2 regions of the Psychrobacillus sp. FSL H8-0484 genome follow, and region 2 is predicted to be linked to the other one. Evidence: riboswitches for the same ligand, from Rfam matches in the RefSeq annotation. Region 2 holds a riboswitch; the other holds the start of a gene.

Region 1 (7,630 bases), 1.0 Mb from region 2:
TCAAGCAGGTCAAAAGAAGCTTTTAAATGTAAAGATTAACAATAAGAAATTTCTACAAGTACTGTATTTAGAGGTTTTAGAAAAATATAAACAAAACTAAATAATTTCAAATTGTAAAATGATTAATTTAATAAAATGTCGGATTTTGTCGGATTATGTAAGTCTCCTTTAAAATGTTATAAAAGCTCTTCTGGATGTTAGAAAGCGTTTTCAATATTAAAAAGGGGTGACTTATTGATGAAGAAAAAATTTAAATTTTCATTGGCCTATCAAATTCTAGTCGGGTTAGTACTAGGAGTTGTTGTGGGAGCAATCTTTTTCGGAAATCCTGCAGTGGAAACCTATTTACAACCGATAGGTACAATTTTTATAAATATGATCAAAATGATTGTAGTCCCAATTATAGTTTCTACTTTGATTTTAGGGGTTGCAGGGACTGGCGATATAAAGCAGTTAGGTAAACTGGGTGGAAAAACTCTTTTATACTTTGAAGTTGTTACTACTATTGCTATTCTTGTCGGGTTACTAGCGGCGAATATCTTCCAACCTGGGGTAGGTGTAGACATGTCTACCCTTTCTAAAACGGATATTCATCAATATGTAGAAACGTCTGAAGAAGTACAAAACCATGGTTTTGCAGATGTAATTGTAAATGCTGTTCCAAGTAATGTTGTCCAGGCAATGGCAGAAGGAAATATGCTAGCCATTATCTTCTTTTCTGTACTATTTGGGCTAGGTATTGCTGCAATTGGTGAAAAAGGTAAACCAGTACTTGCCTTCTTCCAAGGTACAGCAGACGCGATGTTTTGGGTGACAAATCTTATTATGAAATTTGCTCCATTCGGTGTATTTGCTTTGATTGGCGTTACCGTGTCAAAATTTGGTCTAGAATCGTTAGTACCTCTAGGTAAGTTAATGGCATTAGTCTACCTTGCAATGATATTTTTCATTATTGTTGTATTAGGTGGAATTGCTAAACTAGTTGGCATTAATATTTTCCATCTTATTAAAGTATTAAAAGATGAATTACTATTAGCATATTCGACTTCAAGTTCAGAAACTGTATTGCCAAAAGTAATGGAGAAGATGGAGAAATTTGGATCACCAAAAGACATTGTTTCTTTTGTTATCCCGACTGGCTATTCTTTTAATCTGGATGGGTCAACACTATACCAGGCTATTGCGGCAATTTTTATTGCACAGATGTATGGGATTGATTTAAGTATTATGGAGCAAATTACTTTAGTTGTAGTATTAATGGTGACTTCTAAGGGAATTGCTGGTGTACCAGGAGTTTCGTTCGTTGTCCTATTAGCTACTTTAGGAACTGTAGGTATTCCAGTTGAAGGTCTTGCATTCATCGCTGGTATTGACAGACTTCTTGATATGGCTCGTACCGTAGTAAATGTAGTAGGTAATGCATTGGCTACAGTTGTAATGGCTAAGTGGGAAGGTAGATTTGATAAAGAAAAACAAGAAGCGTACTATGCTTCTTTAGACGAAATAGCATAAAACCAAATAAAACATGAAAAACCGGCTACTATCCATTGGGTGGCCGGTTTTATTGTGTCATTTATACATTGGGTGGAAGAATAGATTCAGTGGAAGTGGAGGTAGTTTTGACCTTCAGCATGCAGACTAATGCAAAAAGCATACTCCCTGCAGTAGCATTAAATAATATTCCAAAGCCAAATAAATCAATTAAAAACCCGAGAGCCGGTGGGGAAATGATGGCCGCTAATGAAGAAACTAAATAATATAGGCCAGTTCGTGTTCCAAAACTGTGTTCACTCCCAAGAGAAATAATATAAGGATAGGAATTGATATTTATACAAGCCCAAAACATTCCACCAGCTAATAGAATTGCGCGTAACGAAAAGACAGATTCTACCCAATTTAATAGAAAGAAAACGAAGAATAAACCGATGATCCCAATTAATATTACTTTTTTCTTTCCAAAATTTGCACCTAATAGCCCGCTTGGTATGGCGGAAAGCACAAAACTTAATGAAAAAAAAGCTAATGAAAATGCAGAAGCACCTTTGGATAATCCAAGCTCGTTTACTCCATATAAAGTAAATAAAGCCTCCATTCCCTGTATAGCCATAAACCAAAAAAAGATTGCAGCTAACAAGAAAACGGTAGGAGTATTTAATTCTACTTTATAGTTGATTTTTGGTGTGGTCGAGATGGGAAAAGGAATAGCATCTTGGTTTTCCTTAATATTTTTAAAAACAACTACTAAAGCTACTAAGAAAATAATTGAAACCACTAAGAATGGTAACGATTCTTCCATACTGAATAAGAATGAACCAGCACTAAACGCTAATATGCCGCCGCACCCACCCATGAAATTAATAACTCCATTTGCTTTTGTACGTTCTGGTTCAGGGGTAATATCTGGCATTAAGGATATTGTTGGGGAACGGAAAATGGCCATAGATAAATTCATACAAACCATAAAAATGATTAACGTAAGTAAACTAGTATGAAAAGGAATAAGACCATAGAATAAAGCGGTAATGGGGAGACCAATAAGCAAATAGGGCATACGTCGACCGAAACGTGTACTCGTTCGATCACTGCGGTTTCCGATATATGGCTGTAAAAAAAGGGCAAAGTAATTATCAATTGTCATCAGAAAACCAATTAATGCAGTACTTGTAATATAATTATCTAGAAAGAATGGAACAAAGCCGTTATACAATGACCATCCTAAACTTATGCTAAAAAAACCAAAACCTAAAAACCAGATTTTTTTCAACGCAGTTCTCCTTCGAATAACAATTTTTATGAATAAATCAACAGGATTTAATCAGTCGATAATACACTGGCATAACCGAATTCTTTGAAATAACTTAATCCATTAAAAAATGAAGTATACTTTTATATATATGGATTTGCTGAGGGATTGAGTCCTTTATCATACTCGGTCAGAGAAGTGTTTAATCTAGATAGATTGACAGAAAGAAATTGATATTGTAAACTATGAACAATAATTGAATATGACCTCACTTAGTATAGGTGAGGTAGAGGCGCGATATTTAACAGTCTTTAGTGGAGTTTGAGAAGCTATGATGCTAAAGAGAAGGGAATGTCGCCGAAGTTTGTAATATTTCTCCGTATTACTTGCTGGGTCTGTAGTTAAGAACTGCAGGACTGCCGTTATAATCTTCCCGGTTTATAATGGTGTGCTATCTCATTTGGGAAAAGTAGAGGATTTAGGGCAACTATACATATTGCGACCTGAGTTCATCTCAGGTCTTTTTTTGTACAAGTTGTCCTTTTTTAGATTTCATACGCATAGACTGAAAATAAAAGGAGAGTAATAGAAATGAAAAACAAACTATTATTATTATCAATATTTCTTACCGTAATTTTGGTATTAGCAGCATGTGGATCAGACAAAAAGGAAAACAGTGGATCTTCATCAGCTACAGATAAGGACAATACATTTACAGTAGGTTTAGAAGCAGGCTATGCACCTTTTAACTGGACGCAATTAAACGACTCTAACGGGGGCGTGAAAATTGATGGTAACTCAGAATATGCAGGTGGATATGATGTAGAGATTGCAAAAAGAATTGCAGATGGATTAGGAAAAGAATTAGTAATTGTAAAAACAGAATGGGACGGATTAGTACCATCATTAACTTCTGGAAAGATTGATGCAATTATTGCTGGGATGTCACCGACAGAAGAACGTAAAAAGACAATCGACTTCTCTGAGAACTACTACACATCTAACTTTGTAATGGTAGTAAAAAAAGGTGGACCTTTTGAAGGAGCTACTTCTATCCAAGATTTTAGTGGTGCAAAGGTAACTGGACAATTAAATACATCTCATTATGGTGTGATTGATCAAATTGAAGGCGTAAAGAAACAACCTGCATCGGATAATTTCCCTGCAATGCGAGTTGCTCTAGAATCAGGTGTGATTGATGGATACGTATCCGAACGCCCAGAAGGAATTAGTGCTTCTTCAGCCAATGATAAGTTTGCAATGGTTGAATTTACAGACGGATTTGTTGCACCAGAGGAAGAAACAGCGGTTGCAGTAGGACTTAAGAAAAATAGCGATTTAACTGAAAAAATAAATGAAATTTTAGCAAAAATCTCTGAGGAAGATAGACAAGAGATTATGGATGCTGCTATTCAAAATCAACCAGCGGCAGAATAAAGATGAAGTGACACGACACCGGCTGCATCTATTTGCAGTCGGTTTTAATGTTTAAGGAGGAAAAGTATGAGCTTAGAGTGGATTTTATCAATAATAGTAAATAACTGGCCAATGTTCCTTCGTGGAGCAGGTATGACACTTTTAATCTCCATAATTGGTACGATAATAGGAGCTGTTATCGGTTTATTAGCAGGCGTTATACGTACAATACCAGTGCCTGAAAGAAAAGCAAAACGAATTCTTTTGAAAATAGTTAATTTAATTCTTTCCATATATATAGAGTTTTTCCGTGGAACGCCAATGATCGTGCAAGCGATGGTCATTTTTTATGGGTCTGCTTTAGCATTTGGTATAGATATGGATCGAACCGTTGCAGCAATCGTTATCGTATCTATTAATACAGGTGCCTACATGGCGGAAATCGTTCGTGGTGGTGTAATTTCCATTGAAAAAGGGCAATTTGAAGCAGCTCAAGCAATTGGTATGAATCATCTACAAACTATGCTACAAGTTGTATTACCACAAGTTATTCGAAATATTTTACCAGCGACCGGCAATCAATTTATTATTAATATTAAGGATACGTCCGTACTGAATGTAATTGGTGTAACGGAGTTATATTTCCAAACAAAAACAATTGCAGGAATAAACTTTACGTATTTTGAACCATTTTTTGTTGCATGTATGTTGTACTTCATCATGACTTTTTCGGTAACATTAATTTTACGATATTTTGAAAGAAAATTAGAAGGTCCGACTAACTACAGTATGATTGGTCAACCTACACAAATAACTCTTCCCCCAAAAAATGAGGGAATTTAATAGCGAAGGAGGAAAACAAATGGAAAAAGTAATCGATATACAACATTTAAGCAAATCCTTTGGTAATCATGAAGTGCTAAAAGACATTGATTTCTCTGTGAATAAAGGAGAAGTTGTTTGCATCATTGGTTCCTCTGGATCTGGTAAATCCACTCTTCTTCGTTGCGTTAATCTTTTAGAAAAACCAAGTGGTGGTCAAATCATTTATAATGGAGAAAATATTCTAGAAAACATGCACGATATTCATGCTTATCGAACTAAGCTAGGGATGGTTTTTCAGCAATTTAACTTGTTTAATAATCACAATGTCCTAAGTAATTGTGTCGTGGGACAAGTCAAAGTATTGAAACGTTCCAAAGAAGAAGCGGAAAAAATAGCGTTAAAGTATTTAAAAGTTGTTGGAATGGATCAATACGTGAACGCGAGACCAACTCAATTATCTGGTGGTCAGAAGCAGCGTGTAGCGATTGCTCGAGCACTCTCGATGGAACCAGATGTCATGTTGTTTGATGAACCAACTTCCGCCCTTGATCCAGAGATGGTAGGAGAAGTTCTAAAAGTGATGAAAGAACTAGCAGCATCAGGACTTACAATGTTAATCGTCACACATGAAATGGAGTTTGCGAAAGAGGTTTCAGATCGTGTGGTATTTATGGATAAAGGCGTAATTGCAGAAGAAGGGCCTCCAAACCAAATCTTCAATAATCCGACGCAAGAACGAACGAGAGAATTTTTAAAACGCACGTTAAGATAACGTAAAATATTTTGATGGTCGTATTATCTCACGCATTGTATGCAGGAAATGAGGAGATACACAGGTGAATCTTTTTAGTCTGATAAAAAAAGACCGAGAGTACTGGCTTGTTGATCAAGTAAAAGGTGTCAAGAAGAACAACGAAGATTACTTAATTGCTTTTACAACTCTTTTAGATGAATGGAATGCAGAAAAGGTAGGGTACTTGTCCTTACTAATGGACGAAGAAAACGAAGACTGGCTCTTAAAACGTGGGTTTAATAAAGTTTCTTCTATTGTAGAGTATACAAGAAATTTAGAGGAGACATTTAACCCTACCATGGAAATTAAGGTAGATACACTCTCAGAAAGCCATTTAAGTGATTCAGCCTTCGCGGAGTTATATGAATCTTGTAGAAGTGGTTCCGCCAACAAAAATAAACTATTTTCTATTGACCAAATTATGGAGTCCTTTGTAAATGAACTTGGTTCTAAATGGCGTGAGCATTGTTATATATTTTCGAATGGTAAACAAGCTCTAGGTATTAGTATTCCCCATATAGAAGAGGGAACAAGAGATGAAGGAAGACTCTTTTATTTTGGTGTAGTTCCAGAACAGCGAGGAAAGGGTTACGGAACAGTGTTTCATTTACTTTCATTAGAAATAATGAAGCGTTTTGGAGCAAAATCTTATGTGGGAAGTACCGATGAAAATAACCAACATATGATTCGTATTTTTGAAACGAATGGATGTACGTTGCGAGATAAAAAAGGAATTTATCGTATAAATCGAAAACAATAAAAAAAAGTGGGTGGCTCAGAAAACGAGTCATCCACTTTTGTGTATTTAAATTATTTAGCTGGGATCGCTTCTACGGAAGCAGCGACTTTGGAAATAATTAATTGGCTTCCTAAGATTGGAGACTCCTCTGCAGCTTCAGCAGAACCTGGTTCTGGGCGTTTATGAGCTTGTTTAAAAATGTCGCTGTCTTTCCACGCTTGGAAGTTTTTTTCATTATCCCAATACATGTTCACATTCATTTCATCATATTCCGTAAGACCTACTGTAATTGCTACTTCTACCTTAATAAACCCTTCCATTTCTTGAAGAGGACTTGGCTTTGCAAAGGCTGGTGCCATTCTTTCCGCAAAACCTGATTTAGTTTTAATGCGATTCGTTACAATAATCATTGGTCATTCTCCTCTGTAAGATTTATTTGTTAATGTTAGTATACCATCTTCCATTTGGTATATCTTCCATTCACCATAAGTCACTATAATGGTAGTTATGTTCCTGTTCTTCACTTCTTTAGAAATAAGTTGTACCCCATTTTTATCAATGCTTGCAGTTGGTTCATCTGCTAAAATAATTGAAGTACGATTGCGGTACGTTGACGCTCCTCTCTGATAATTGATCACGAAGTCACAGAGTTCTACTGAAGGAAAAAATATACCTATTTCTAGTTTTCTAAGAAATTATTTAATTTCACTATTTTTGGTTGTTTTTTAATAGAACTTAATTGAATTTTATCGTCAAGTACTTCATTATTAACAATAGACAGTCTTTTAGTAATCAATGAATATAGGATTACGTAAAAGAAATACATTCTATGAAGGAAGTAGTTTATGTCGGAAGAAAATATTACTCGCATATATTTAGATGGCAAGGAAATTATTTTAATTGGAACGGCTCACGTTTCCAGACAAAGTGCAGACCAAGTAAAAGAAGTAATTGAAAGAGAAAATCCAGATTCGGTTTGTATAGAATTAGATGAACAAAGATATCAGTCTATAATGGATAACAATAAGTGGAAAGAGACGGACATCTTTAAAGTAATTAAAGAAAAGAAAGCCACCCTATTGTTGATGAATTTAGCTATATCTTCGTTCCAAAA
Region 2 (7,630 bases):
ACACTAGCTACGCTAGATATGTTTACATTTGGCTATTTCTTTCCTACGTTAAAGTTTGCTAATAAGCAATATTTTATGCCAGAGATGATTCGTGATGTTGTAAAATGGTATGGAAAAATAGAAGAACGTATATATTTGTCATGAAAATCCCTCCGTTTACATATTGTAACTAGGGGGATTTTTTGTTGTTCTATCGAAAAAAGAAGCGTTTCTCCATATTAACTACTCAGCGAAAATTAGCGATTTTTCTTGCATGCTTCATCCTATCGGTTGCGGGAGTTTTTTATTATGTGAATGCACAACTAACTCCAACCTATCTTCGATATGCGGAAGTCCAAACGAATAAAATTGCGTCCATGGTTATTAGTAAAGCCATTAATTCGAGAACGGCTAACGTATTAGATGTAAATGATATTATTGAAGAAGTGCCATCCGATAGTGCAAATATGGTCACAACGAAATTTAATACAGAGATCATTAATCGTGTTCTATCCGATACAAATAGTTTAGTACAATCGCATTTAGAGCAAGCTGAGCAAGGAAATTTATCGAGTTTGCCTTATTTAGATGACATCGAATATGACAAGCAAACGATGGAGGATCAAGGGGGAGTTGTATTTTTCGTGCCGATGGGGCAGGCAACGAATATTCCACTCATTGGTAACTTAGGTCCTAAAATTCCGATTCGGTTTCATGTAATCGGAAATGTCCAATCAAATGTAGTGCCAACCATTCAGGAATTTGGTATTAATAATGCGTATGTAGAGGTCAGTATCCATATAAAAGTAAATGTCCAAATTATCGTTCCATTGGCAAGCAAAATGAGTGTCGTAGAGCAAAATATTCCGGTTGCAATGGGATTAGTGCAAGGGCAAGTGCCTTATATTTACACGAAAGGTGAAGGGAACTCTCCATCTGTAGAAGTGCCTTTACCGTTGCCAGAAAAATAAAAAATATTAAGATGCATAGAAATTACTGATACTATAATGTAAATGAATAAAATAGGTAGAGGCTGCAGAGCTTAAAAGTACTATACGGTAGGATGACACCGAGGATCGTATACGAAAGGAAGTTTTGCCGAAATTAGATATGGTTGGTCAAACAATATTTAGTTGGGGTTATTTTGAATAAAAATAACACTGTCATTTATATGATTTATATAAATGGGGAGCTACAAAAATATGGATAAAAGTTTTAATACTTAAATTCAATAGTAGAAGCCAACCTATAATAATTAGGGTGGCTTTTTTTATTTTGAGGAGGAGCAGGTTTTGGAGAATACAATTTTTTCTTTAGTACCACCATTATTAGCAATTATTATGGTTTTAGTCACAAAAAGGGTTTTATTATCATTAGGAGCTGGGATTGTTTCCGCTGCATTACTTGTAGAGAGTTTTGCTCCTGTAGATTCTTTAACACTCTTATGGGAATCTTTTAAAACTTCTTTTTGGGATGAAGGGTTAAATACGCATAATATTTATATATTACTCTTTATATTGTTATTAGGCGTTGTGACAGCATTTGTTAGTTTGTCTGGTGGGAGTGAGGCATTTGCTGCATGGGCGGTTAAAAGAATTAAGACAAGACGGGGTTCAAAGCTACTTACTGTATTTTTAGGAATCATCATATTTGTAGATGATTATTTTAATGCACTAGCAGTTGGACAAATAGCAAGACCTATTACCGATTCACATAGAGTATCACGTGCAAAGCTGGCTTATTTTATCGATTCTACTTCTGCACCAGTTTGCGTGATATCACCAGTTTCCAGCTGGGGTGCTTTTTTAATTTCACAGCTAGGGGTTATTTTTACGACACACGCAATAACTGAGTATACACCCTTACAAGCATTTATGTTAATGGCGCCAATGAATTTTTATGTAATTGCAACTCTATCCATTGTATTTTTTATTGCATGGACAGACTTTGATATATTAGATATGAAAAAACATGAAAAAAGAGCGTTAGAAACAGGTCAACTATTCGATATGGAGAAAACAAATCCAGGGGATCTTCAAGGGGATTTCCCGGAAAATAATTATGGTAAAGTAATTGACCTAGTACTGCCTATCATTTCATTAGTTGTTGTAACACTATTAGCCATGTTTTGGACAGGCTACAACCTGTCTGGAAGAGAATTTAATCTACTGGTGATTTTTGAAAATATGAATGTTCCATTTTCTCTACTTATCGGAGGATTAACAGCAAGTACTTTATCTATATTATTGTATTTACGTCAGTTTAAAACAAATCCGGGTGCAAACATTAGCAACGTATGGAAAGCTCTAGTCACAGGTGTTAACTCTATGCTACCGGCAATCTTTATACTCGTATTTGCGTGGGCTTTGTCATTTTTAATCAATGAATTAGAAACAGGTGCGTTTTTAGCTAAATTGGTAACGGAAAACAATATCCCAGTTGGGGTCATTCCTTTCCTATTATTTGTCTTAACAGCGTTTATGGCATTTGCAACAGGTTCGTCATGGGGGTCTTTCGGGATTTTATTACCAATTGGAGCAAGTATTATAATGGCCATAGAACCCGAGTTATTATTACCAGTTCTTGCGGCTGTATTGGCTGGAGCAGTTTTTGGAGACCATTGCTCTCCTATCTCAGATACTACGATTATGTCAGCAACTGGAGCAGGGGTAAATGTAATTGACCACGTTACAACACAATTACCATACGCCATTATTAGCGCCGTAATTGCTGGAATTGGTTATTTAGTTTTAGGATTGACAGGGTCGGTAATGATTGGTTTTATATCAGTTGTAGTTATGATTATACTATTATTTACTGCTTGGAGAATTAGAGGTAAAAAAGCCAATTAATACATGTTACTTAGAAACCTCTCAATACTTATTTATACTAGGTAAATATAGATTCAGAAGGTTGTTTGAATTCTCATAATATGTTACATTGACAACAGTAAAGTTAGTTTATTTGGAATGGGGTCGAGAGTAGTGACATCGTGCAAACCAACAAAAACTGAGCATGAGCGCAAGCCTGATTGGTTAAAAATAAAATTAAATACAAATGAAGACTACAAGGGTCTAAAAAAATTAATGCGTGAAAATAATTTACATACAGTATGTGAAGAAGCGAGATGTCCAAATATCCATGAATGTTGGGGTTCGCGAAGAACAGCAACATTTATGATATTAGGAGCAGTTTGTACACGTGCATGTCGTTTTTGTGCAGTGAAAACTGGGCTACCAACTGAGCTAGATCTAGCAGAACCAGAACGTGTTGCAGATTCAGTAGTTATTATGAATTTAAAACATGTAGTTGTTACTGCGGTAGCTCGTGATGATTTAAAAGACGGTGGCTCGGAAGTATTTGCGGAAACAATACGTGCAATCCGCCGTAAAAATCCATTCACAACAATTGAAGTTTTACCTTCGGATATGGGTGGAATCGAGCAAAACATCCAAAATATTATGGATGCCAAACCGGATATTCTAAATCACAATATTGAAACCGTACGTCGTTTAACGCCGAGAGTTCGTGCAAGAGCAAAATATGACCGTTCGCTTGAATTACTTCGTCGTGCAAAAGAAATGCAACCAAGTATTCCAACTAAATCATCACTGATGTTAGGTTTAGGGGAAACGCATGAAGAAATTGTAGAAGTAATGGATGATTTACGTGCAAATAACGTGGACATCATGACAATTGGTCAGTATTTACAACCAACTAAAAAGCATTTACCTGTTCTAAAATATTACTCACCCGCTGAGTTTGGTGAGTTACGTAAGATTGCAATGAGTAAAGGATTCTCGCATTGTGAAGCTGGTCCTCTTGTAAGAAGTAGTTATCACGCAGATGAACAAGTGAATGCTGCTGCGAAACAAAGACAAGCACAAGGTGAAGAACTACTAGCTACTCAAAATATCTAATGGGTGGTGATTAAATGATAGTTGTGGAAGGTTTTACTTATGAAGTTTTAGAAGATTACCGAGATGCATTTAAAGAAGATGCTTTTTTGGATCGGTATAGCGAAATCTTAACGAAGTATGACTATATTATGGGTGACTGGGGATATGGACAGCTTCGTTTAAAAGGATTTTTCGAGGATCGTAACCATAAAGCAACTTTTGATACGAAAATAAGTACCATGAAAGATTATTTGTATGAGTATTGTAATTTTGGCTGTGCTTATTTTATTCTCAAAAAAACAGGAGTTGCCCCAAAAGTGGCTCCACTAGAAATTAATGAAAACCTTGAGCAAGATCATTCGTGATCATAGCTCAAGGTTTTTTTAGTTTAGCTCGAGTGACAAGTGTTTACCATTTGTTACTAATCTTAGCTGAGTAATTCTCTTAAGTAGTCTCTTAGTTCTTCTGCTTCTTCTTCTGTTCTATTATATACATGTTCGAGATAGCCTGGTTCCTCTAAATCGTCTGAACCTAAAATAGCTGCTCGACCATATTGAATATCCATAACAAGCACTTTCCCAAAAAAACGAGAGCTTTGTAAAATTGCTAAATCATATCGTTGAGAATCTCCTGTAAATCCAACAAATCTTGTTTTAGTATCTTCTACATCATCGTATAAAAAAAATCGTTCCACCCGGCAACACTCCTTCCTACCTATGAATTATGGTACTATAGAATAGAGGTATATATCAACTGAAGAAGAATTAGGAGGCTTTTCAATGTATTTTGTGGATCGAAAAAAAATTGCAATGACTTTAGCACATATGAAAGAATTGCTTGTCTTAATAGACCAAAAAACAGATTGGCATGCAGATGAAATATCAAAATTAGCGTTCGAACGAGTTGGCCAAAATATGATTGAATCGATTATTGATGTAGGGAATTCGATGATTGATGGTTTTATCATGAGGGATCCTGGTGGCTACGATGATATTATCGACATTTTAACTGATGAGAAAGTGATTACCCCTGAAATGGATGCTCCTATCAAAGAAGTGATCGAATTTCGAAAAGAACTTGTGCGTAGTTTTTATTCCGTTGATCATAAAAAATTAGAACATATACTTGTATCCAACTTAGTGTATTTAAAACAATTTCCTGAAAAGGTAGAAAGTTATTTGGTAAATGAACTTGGTCCAGTTTCTGCTTTTCTACCAGAGGATTCGAATGTTAAGTTATAAGGCTTACTGTCTAGACCTGGATGGAACGGTGTATAGAGGTAAAACGCCAATAAAAGAAGCAGTGGATTTTGTGCAGTATTTGCAAAGTAAAGGGGTGGAGCCTTTTTTTGTGACGAATAATTCATCCATGACCCAAAAACAACTGCAAGAAAAGCTAGCGAAAATGGATGTACATACGGATCAAGATCATATTATTTCTTCTTCGATTGCGGCAGCGAATTATATGGATGAATACTATCATGGGAAGTCAGTATTTATGATTGGAGAAAGTGGTTTACAAGATGCGCTTGATTCTAAACAAATAGTCATAACGGAAGATATTGGTGATGTGGTTATTATGGGGATTGATCGCGCCATTAATTACGAAAAGCTTGCAACTGCTTGTCTTTCGGTTCGTGCAGGAGCAACCTTTATTTCTACCAATAGTGATCATGCATTTCCAAACGAAAGAGGACTTGTTCCCGGAAATGGTGCTTTTACAAAGTTAGTAGAGCATTCCACTGGTGTAGAGCCAATATTTATGGGAAAACCTCAGCCGTACATGTTAGAGCTTATACAAAAGAAGTATGGATTTCAAAAAGAAGAAATGATTATGATTGGAGACAATTATCAAACAGATATATTGACAGGCATCCGTATGGGTATTCATACAGCACATGTGAATAGTGGTGTAAATCGTACAGAAGAAGTGCAATTGCAGAGAGAACAGCCAACGTATTTTCTACAATCGTTATTGGAGTGGACAAATTAAAAAGACTGCAGCAGCTATTGCTTGCAGTCTTTTTAAAATGACACTGTTATATTTTATTATTGTTTTTTAGCATGCAATTTTTGGTAGAATTCGTGCAGACTCCTGCGGGAATAAGAGACAGACGAGACCCCACAGGCGCAGCCGAGGAGGTCCTTAGGTTCGCCCGCGGAAAGTAAGCGAGTTCTACTATATAGATTAACAGGGCATTTAAAATAATGGATTTTCTTCAATATATGCATATATTTTAGCTACAAGATCAGCTGAAGATTCGCCTTCCACCACTTCGCCATTCACAATGGCGAATAAAGTTTCGGAGCACAAGGAACAATAGCTTAAACAGCCATATTCAAGTACATCTAAATTCGGATCTTGTTCTAAAATTTCAAAAGCTTCTTGAGAACCATTTGCAAGGTTGCTTATACAAAATTCAACCATAGGATTCATAGCTGTCACCTCACTACTTCGTCATGCTACTCTTTTTTTATCGAATCGTCAATAAAGAAGTTTTATTGTGAAATCCATCACAATCATTTATAATTTGAAATGACATTGAAAGAAAAGGGAGAATATTATGCGGAAATTAGTATTACTTGGTGGAGGATACGGTAATATGCGCGTGTTACTTCGTTTATTACCGAACAACTTGCCGGATGATGTAGAAATCACATTAGTAGACCGAACACCATTTCATAGCTTAAAAACAGAGTTTTATGCGTTAGCAGCAGGAACATCACCTGATAATGAGATTCGAGTAGCTTTTCCAGAGAGTACTAAACTAAAGATAACGTATGGTGAAATTGTAGAAATTGATGTAGAAACTAAGCAGGTTTTATTAGCAGACGGGCAAGCAGTTGCGTATGATGATCTAGTTATTGGACTTGGTTGTGAAGATAAGTACCATAACGTCCCTGGAGCAGATGAATTTACGTACAGCATTCAAACTATTGGGCGGTCACGTGACACGTATAATAAAGTTGGTGGATTATCAGCGGGATCTATAGTTGGCATTGTTGGTGCTGGACTAAGTGGGATTGAGCTAGCAAGTGAACTTCGTGAAAGTCGTCCAGATTTAAAAATTAAATTATTTGATCGAAGTCCACGCGTATTAAGAGATTTCCCAGAACGTTTAAGTAATTATGTGCAAAAATGGTTCGATACGAACAATGTAGAGGTAGTAAGTAACTCCAACATTACAAAAGTAGAACCGAACAAGTTATATAATCACGAAGAAGTTATTCCAGTAGATGTTGTCGTATGGACAGCTGGTATTCAACCAGCCGCACCAGTGCGTGCATTACCTGGAGAAAAGGATAATACAGGACGTGTTATCTTAACTCAATATCATGATCTACCTAATTTTGAAAACGTATTTGTCGTAGGTGATTGTGCTTCTCTACCATTTGCACCTAGTGCTCAATTAGCAGAAGAACAAGCGGAACAAATCGTAAAAGTTTTACAAGCACGCTGGAAAGACATGCCACTTCCAGAAAAAATGCCGGACATTAAATTAAAAGGTTTTATGGGATCTCTAGGAAAAAAACAAGGCTTTGCTTACTTGGCAGATATCTCCGTAACTGGCCGTATCGCAAGAATAATGAAATCCGGATTACTTTGGATGTATAAGAGACATAATGGGTAATAAAAAAACATTGAAATGTTGTTATATCAGCATTTTGATGTTTTTATTTTGGAAATAAAAAATAAAACACACAAAAAAACGAGCGTAGCTTATGCTTTGCTCGAATTTTAGCTCAGTTTGT

Evidence for each region. Region 2 has a riboswitch for lysine ahead of MHH81_RS15050 (Na+/H+ antiporter NhaC family protein). Riboswitches for the same ligand answer to the same signal wherever they lie in the genome.
Region 1: linked by a shared signal. The riboswitch ahead of MHH81_RS20215 (transporter substrate-binding domain-containing protein) and the one ahead of MHH81_RS15050 (Na+/H+ antiporter NhaC family protein) in region 2 are both predicted to bind lysine.

The regions. Positions count from the first base shown of each region.
Region 1 is NZ_JBBOSZ010000001.1:4,081,613-4,089,242, reverse strand. It holds gene MHH81_RS20230 (response regulator) at 1-100, shown strand, start outside; gene MHH81_RS20225 (cation:dicarboxylate symporter family transporter) at 238-1,512, shown strand; gene MHH81_RS20220 (SLC45 family MFS transporter) at 1,574-2,764, opposite strand; lysine riboswitch at 3,023-3,205, shown strand; gene MHH81_RS20215 (transporter substrate-binding domain-containing protein) at 3,335-4,180, shown strand; gene MHH81_RS20210 (amino acid ABC transporter permease) at 4,247-5,002, shown strand; gene MHH81_RS20205 (amino acid ABC transporter ATP-binding protein) at 5,022-5,756, shown strand; gene MHH81_RS20200 (GNAT family N-acetyltransferase) at 5,821-6,537, shown strand; gene MHH81_RS20195 (heme oxygenase) at 6,588-6,926, opposite strand; gene MHH81_RS20190 (hypothetical protein) at 6,930-7,154, opposite strand; gene MHH81_RS20185 (TraB/GumN family protein) at 7,362-7,630, shown strand, end outside.
Region 2 is NZ_JBBOSZ010000001.1:3,069,598-3,077,227, reverse strand. It holds gene MHH81_RS15060 (bifunctional metallophosphatase/5'-nucleotidase) at 1-144, shown strand, start outside; gene yunB (sporulation protein YunB) at 186-950, shown strand; lysine riboswitch at 999-1,182, shown strand; gene MHH81_RS15050 (Na+/H+ antiporter NhaC family protein) at 1,272-2,831, shown strand; gene lipA (lipoyl synthase) at 2,964-3,899, shown strand; gene MHH81_RS15040 (YutD family protein) at 3,914-4,243, shown strand; gene MHH81_RS15035 (DUF3055 domain-containing protein) at 4,306-4,572, opposite strand; gene MHH81_RS15030 (DUF86 domain-containing protein) at 4,658-5,119, shown strand; gene MHH81_RS15025 (TIGR01457 family HAD-type hydrolase) at 5,106-5,870, shown strand; gene MHH81_RS15020 (YuzB family protein) at 6,078-6,314, opposite strand; gene MHH81_RS15015 (NAD(P)/FAD-dependent oxidoreductase) at 6,442-7,509, shown strand; gene MHH81_RS15010 (YuzD family protein) at 7,622-7,630, opposite strand, start outside.